2 regions of the Streptomyces sp. Edi2 genome follow, and region 1 is predicted to be linked to the other one. Evidence: riboswitches for the same ligand, from Rfam matches in the RefSeq annotation. Region 1 holds a riboswitch; the other holds the start of a gene.
The links. A riboswitch is a leader RNA that binds a small molecule or an ion and turns the genes downstream of it on or off. The one in region 1 is predicted to bind glycine.
Positions count from the first base shown of each region.

Region 2: another riboswitch for glycine. It lies ahead of gcvP (aminomethyl-transferring glycine dehydrogenase); the one in region 1 lies ahead of gcvT (glycine cleavage system aminomethyltransferase GcvT).

Region 1 is NZ_JBEJGX010000003.1:6,344,329-6,347,726, forward strand. Features, by position in the region: gene gcvH (glycine cleavage system protein GcvH) at 21-398, opposite strand; gene gcvT (glycine cleavage system aminomethyltransferase GcvT) at 545-1,672, opposite strand; glycine riboswitch at 1,824-1,919, opposite strand; gene ABR737_RS31345 (AAA family ATPase) at 2,218-2,880, shown strand; gene ABR737_RS31350 (enhanced serine sensitivity protein SseB) at 2,973-3,398, shown strand, end outside.
Region 2 is NZ_JBEJGX010000003.1:1,093,463-1,096,860, reverse strand. Features, by position in the region: gene ABR737_RS08250 (DNA polymerase IV) at 1-850, shown strand, start outside; gene ABR737_RS08245 (PRC-barrel domain-containing protein) at 754-1,143, opposite strand; glycine riboswitch at 1,258-1,355, shown strand; glycine riboswitch at 1,356-1,482, shown strand; gene gcvP (aminomethyl-transferring glycine dehydrogenase) at 1,543-3,398, shown strand, end outside.

The DNA of each region.
Region 1 (3,398 bases):
CCGGACGGGGAGCCGGCGGCTCAGCTCTGGATGAAGGCGGCGTACTCGTCGGCGGAGAGCAGTTCGCCCGGCTCACCGCCGAGCTTCACCTTGAACAGCCAACCGCCCTCGAACGGGGCGGAGTTCACCAGCGAGGGATCGTTGACGACATCCTCGTTGATCTCGGTGATCTCACCGTCGACGGGCGAGTAGAGATCGCTGACCGACTTGGTCGACTCCAGCTCGCCGCAGGTCTCGCCCGCCGCGACCGTGGCACCGACCTCGGGGAGCTGCACGTAGACGACGTCGCCGAGCGCGTTGGCCGCGTGCTCGGTGATGCCGACCGTCGAGACGCCTTCCTCGGCGCCCGACAGCCACTCGTGCTCCTTGCTGTAGCGCAGCTGCTGGGGGTTGCTCATGGCTCGATTCTCCTGTACGCGAGGGTGTGGTGGTGAAGGGGGTCGCCCCTGGTGACGCCGAGGGGGAGGGGCTTGCACAGTGAGACGCACGGGTGCGCGCCGCTGCCGGGTCCGCCCCGGGTGAGCTCCTGCTTCTGCTGTCTGTGCTACTTCTGCCGCTTGTAGAACGGCAGAGCGGTGACCTCGTACGGCTCATGGCTTCCACGGATGTCCACGCACACACCCTCGGTGCCCGGTGTGGCGTAGGCGGCATCGACGTAGGCGATGGCGACCGGCTTGCCGAGGGTGGGAGAGGGGGCCCCGGAGGTGACCTCACCGATGACCGTGCCGTCGGCCGCGACGACCGGGTAGCCGGCGCGCGGGACCCGGCGGCCCGTGGCGATCAGGCCGACCAGCTTGCGCGGCGGGTTCGCCTCGGCGCGCTCGGCGGCGGCCGCCAGCGCCGTACGGCCGACGAAGTCGCCGTTGTTGGTCGTCTTCTCGAACTTCACGACCCGGCCCAGACCCGCGTCGAACGGCGTGGTCGAGGTCGTCAGCTCGTGCCCGTACAGCGGCATGCCCGCCTCCAGGCGCAGAGTGTCCCGGCAGGACAGGCCGCAGGGCACCAGACCGGCGTCCTGGCCGGCCTCGGTCAGCGCCTCCCAGAGGGCGACCGCGTCGGCCGGCCGGACGAACAGCTCGAAGCCGTCCTCGCCGGTGTATCCGGTACGGGCGATCAGCGCCTGGACGCCGGCGACGGTGCCGGGCAGGCCCGCGTAGTACTTCAGGCCGTCCAGGTCGGCGTCGGTGACCTTCTTCAGGATCCCGGGCGACTCCGGGCCCTGCACCGCGAGCAGCGCGTAGGCGTCCCGGTCGTCGCGGATCGCGGCGTCGAAGCCGCCCGCCCGCGCGGTCAGCGCATCCAGCACCACCTGGGCGTTGGAGGCGTTGGCGACGACCATGTACTCCTGGTCGGCCAGGCGGTAGACGATCAGGTCGTCCAGGATGCCGCCCTGGTCCTCACAGATCATGGTGTAGCGGGCGCGGCCGGTCCTGACGCCCCCGATGTTGCCGACCAGCGCATAGTCGAGGAGGTCGGCGGCCTGCGGGCCGGTGACGGTGATCTCGCCCATGTGGGAGAGGTCGAACAGGCCGGCGCGGGTACGGACGGCGATGTGTTCGTCACGCTCGCTGCTGTAGCGCAGCGGCATGTCCCAGCCGGCGAAGTCGGTCATGGTGGCGCCGAGCGCACGATGGGTGGCGTCCAGCGCGGTACGGCGGGGGGCATCAGTCATGGTTCCGGGCTCCCAGGCAGGGGTGACAAGACGTTCTCCCCATCTGTCATCGGAACCTGAGAGGTTCACCGGGATCCCGCGAACGGACCCGGTTTGCACCTTGGGTGGAGCCGCCCCGTGTGCCGGGCTGCGGCTCGCTTTTCAGATCTGCCTCGCCTGCGCGGTATAGGGGCCTGAGAGATTCAAGGGAGGACTTGCTCCTTCGGCGCCCCGCCATGGCGGCCGGGGACTCTCCCGCGCGGGTTCAAACGGCCGGTATGCAGTTGGCGGTGCACAGGTGAGACGCGATGTGCACGTGGCGGCCACATCATTGCACGGGATCGCCCGATAGAGGAGCCCCTGCTGTCACCCCGCCCGTGACGTGGGCAGATCGGACAATAGCCTTGATGGGCATTACCTTTTCTTGACACTCTGCGGGTAGGGGACGGACTCGAACCGGAGCAGAACCGGACGGGGAGGACGATCGCGTGCACAGTGAAGCGGCATTCGGAGCCACTTCAGACGTCGTGCCTCCGGCCGTCGCGCCTCCGGCGACCGCGCCCGCGGTGCCGCCCGCCGCCGGGCCCCGGGCCGGCCGGAGGCCGCGGCCCGTCGTCCGGCCCGGGCGCGGCGCCGAAGTCGTGGACCTGAGGGGCCGCGGACGGGCGAGGGGGGCCGCCGAGCTGCGGTTCCCGGCCGGTGACCTGGTGGTGGTCTCCGGTCTGCCGGGCAGCGGCAAGAGCACCCTGATGCACCGTGTCGTACCGCCGCTGGACGCACACGGCGCCGTGGTGCACCGCATCGATTCGCAGGACGTCCGCGAGCGCTGGGAGCACGGCAGGCTGCGCCGGCTGCCGTACGCCCTCTACCGTCCGCTGGTCCGGGCCGCCCACTACCTGACGCTGGGCCGTGCGCTGCGCTCGGGGGGCAGCGTGGTGGTGCACGACTGCGGCACCCTGGCGTGGGTGCGTGGCTGGATCGCGCGGTCGGCGGTGCGCGGCGGCCGCGGGCTGCATCTGGTGCTGCTCGATGTGCCGCCCGAGGTGGCGCTGTCCGGCCAGGAGTCGCGGGGGCGCGGGGTGTCGGGGTACGCCTTCGCGCGGCACCGCGGGGCGGTGGGCAGGCTGGTCGGCGCGGCCGAGTCGGCCCGGCTGCCGAAGGGCTGCCACTCGGCCGTCCTGCTCGACCGGCGGGCGGCGAGCGCCCTGGAGACGGTCAGCTTCGACTGAGCGCACCGCCACCGTGCCCCGAGGGTCCCTCCGCACGCCTTCTCGTCTAGGGTCTTTGGCCAGATGGCGCGGTTCGGAACGGGTGGGTGCACATGACATTTCCGCAGCAGGGGATACCGCAGCTGGCGTGGCCGGCGAACGAGCTCGAAGAGGTGCTGGCCGCCGCGGCCGGGCACCCGGGCGCCGGTGGCCGGATCGTCGAGGTGCTGGGCCGCAGCAGGGTCTGGGTGCCGCTGCCCAACGGCGGCGGACCGGAGAGCGCCGGTCCCGGCACCCGCGGCCTCGATCTGCCCACCGTCGAGCTGCACGGTGCGGCCTATGTCCCGGTCTACAGCTCCGAGCAGGAGTTCTTGCGGGCGGTCGGCGCGCATATGTCCTTCACCGTCGCCCCGGCACGGGAGTTCGCCCGCGGGCTGCCCCCGCACATCGGCATCGCGGTCAACCCGGACGGCACGATCGGCGTCCCGCTGCCGCCTCCCGCGGTGGCCGAACTGTGCCGGGAGGGGCGCCAGGAGCGG
Region 2 (3,398 bases), 5.3 Mb from region 1:
GACCGCGGAGGCCGGCGAGGCCGAGCTGGTGCGGCTGCTGGGCAAGGCGCACGGTGCCGGGCTGTATGCGATGGCGCTGGGGCGGGACGACCGTCCTGTGGTGGCCGAGCGGGACGCGAAGTCGATCTCGGTCGAGGACACCTTCGAGGTCGATCTGACCGACCGGGCGCGGGTGCGGAGCGAGGTACTGCGGCTGGCGGACCGCTGCGTGGAGCGGCTGCGGGCCGCCGGGCGCTCCGGGCGGACGGTGGTCGTCAAGGTGCGCAACTACGACTTCTCGACGCTGACCCGCTCCGAGACGCTGCGTGGGCCCACCGACGACCCCGCGGTGATACGGGAGGCCGCCGTGCGGCTGCTGGAGATGGTGGACACCACCGGCGGGGTGCGGCTGCTGGGCGTGGGGGTCAGCGGCCTGGCCGACTTCACACAGGAAGACCTGTTCGCTCAGGTGGCGACGGAGCGGGAGGCGGCGGAGGCGGAGAAGGCCGCGCGGGCGGCGGCGGAGCTGTCCGGTGGCGCGGCCGCGGCGCGGGAGGCCGAGGAGGACCGGCCGCGGCGCTGGCATCCCGGACTGGACGTGGTGCACGACGAGTACGGCGCGGGCTGGGTGCAGGGGAGCGGGGTGGGGAGGGTGACCGTACGCTTCGAAACGCCATGGTCCGCACCGGGGAGGGTGCGGACCTTTGCTGTCGAGGATCCGGCGCTGCGGCCGGGGGAGCCCCTGCCGCTGGTGGGCGGGGGGCCGGCGGACGGTCAGTCGTCCGAGCCGGCGATCCTGCCGAAGTCCTTGTCACCCGAGCCGGGCGAGGACACCGGGTCGGAGGCCGGGGAGGAGATATCCAGTCGGTAGTGGTGATAGAGCTGAAGTTCCTGCTCAGGGGAGAGATGGCGGCCGACGCCGAAGTCCGGCGCGTCCTTGATCAGCTTGCGGTCGTAAGGAATGTGCAGGCCCTCACCGACCATCTTGCTGGGTTCGAGGGGGACGAACGCGTCCCGGCTGAAGAGTCCGGTGCGCACGGCCGCCCACTCCGGTTCCCCCGTCGCGTCGTCGAGGTAGACCTCGTCGATCGTGCCTATTTTGGCGCCGTTACGGTCGAACGCTTTGCGGCCGATCAGGCTCCGGGGATCGATATCGGTTTGCACGGTCCCTCCAATTGGTCGCAACTGCCCTCTGACAACAACCAAACGGCACATTTCATGCCCTGGCCACTCGAAGGATCCTTCGAGTGCGGCGCTGGTAGGCTGGCCAATGGCCGCTGACCCCGTGCGGGAGAGTCCTTTGTCGTTCGCGGCGAGGGCGCCGAAGGAGCAAATCCTCCCCGGAATCTCTCAGGCACACGTACCGCGTGGGCGAGGTCACTCTGGAAAGCAGGGCGGGCCGCGGAAGGCACAGCTCCGGGACCCCTCCTCACCGACGGTGAAAGCCGGGCCGCCTCGCGCGGGCCGGTGAAGCTCTCAGGTTGAGATGACAGAGGGGGAGGCCGTCCGGGCACCCGTGCCGTGGTGCCCCTCGTAGGTCGTACGACCAGGAGGCCCCCGCAGATGACCACCAATCGCATCTCCTTGACCGAGCTGGAACGCGGCACCCCCTTCGAGCGGCGGCACATCGGTCCCGACCACGAGGCGCAGGCGAAGATGCTCGCGCACATCGGGTTCGGATCGCTGGACGAGCTCACCGACACCGCCGTTCCCGATGTGATCAAGAGCGCGGAGGCGCTCGGGCTGCCGCAGGCCCGTACCGAGGCCGAGGTGCTGCAGGAGCTGCACGGCCTCGCGGACCGCAACCAGGTGCTGGCGTCCATGATCGGACTCGGCTACTACGGCACGTTCACCCCGCCGGTGATCCTGCGCAATGTCATGGAGAACCCGGCCTGGTACACGGCCTACACCCCCTACCAGCCGGAGATCTCGCAGGGGCGCCTCGAGGCGCTGCTGAACTTCCAGACGATGGTCGCCGAGCTGACCGGTCTGCCCACCTCCGGCTCCTCGCTGCTGGACGAGGGCACCGCGGCCGCCGAGGCGATGGCGCTCTCCCGCCGGGTCGGCAAGGTCAAGCAGGGCATCTTCCTGGTCGACGCCGACTGTCTGCCGCAGACCATCGCCGTGATCCAGACCCGTGCGGAGCCCACCGGCGTCGAGGTCGTGGTCGCCGACCTGTCCGACGGCATCCCGGCCGAGATCGCCGAGCGAGGTGTGTTCGGCGTGCTGCTGCAGTACCCCGGCGCCTCCGGTGCGGTCCGTGACCCGCGCGCCGTGATCGAGCAGGCCCACGAGCTGGGCGCGGTCGTCACCGTTGCCGCCGATCTGCTCGCCCTGACGCTGCTGACCTCGCCCGGCGAGCTCGGCGCGGACATCGCCGTCGGCACCACCCAGCGCTTCGGCGTCCCGATGGGCTTCGGCGGGCCGCACGCCGGCTTCATGGCCGTCCGCGACCAGTTCGCCCGCAGCCTGCCCGGGCGTCTGGTGGGCGTCTCCGTCGACGCCGACGGCAACAAGGCCTACCGCCTTGCGCTGCAGACCCGCGAGCAGCACATCCGCCGCGAGAAGGCCACCAGCAACATCTGCACCGCGCAGGTGCTGCTCGCCGTCATGGCCGGCATGTACGCCGTCTACCACGGCCCCGAGGGGCTGCGGACGATCGCCCGCCGCACCCACCGCTACGCCGCGGTCCTCGCCGAAGGCCTGCGGGCCGGCGGGGTGGAAATCGTGCACGGCGCGTACTTCGACACGCTGACCGCGCGGGTGCCCGGCCGGGCGGCCGAGGTCGTCGCCGCCGCCCGCGAGGCCGGGGTCAACCTCCGGCAGGTCGACGCCGACCTCGTCGGTATCGCGTGCGACGAGACCACCGGGCGTGCGCAGCTGGCCGGCGTCTGGGGCGCCTTCGGGGTGCACGGCGACGTCGAGCAGCTGGACGCGGCCGCCGCCGAGACGCTGCCGCAGGACCTGCTGCGCAGCGACGACTACCTCACCCACCCGGTCTTCCACCAGTACCGCTCCGAGACCGCGATGCTGCGCTACCTGCGCACCCTCGCGGACAAGGACTACGCACTGGACCGCGGCATGATCCCGCTCGGCTCCTGCACCATGAAGCTGAACGCGACCACCGAGATGGAGCCGGTCACCTGGCCCGCCTTCGGGCAGCTGCACCCCTTCGCGCCGGCCGCCCAGGCCCAGGGCTATCTCACGCTCATCCAGGAGCTGGAGGAACGGCTGGCCACCGTCACCGGCTATGACAAGGTCTCCATCCAGCCCAACGCCGGATCGCAGGGCGAGCTGGCCGGCCTGCTGGCGGTGCGTGCCTACCACCGCGCCAACGGTGACGAGCAGCGCACGGTCTGCCTGATCCCGTCCTCCGCGCACGGCACCAATGCCGCCAGCGCGGTGATGGCCGGGATGAA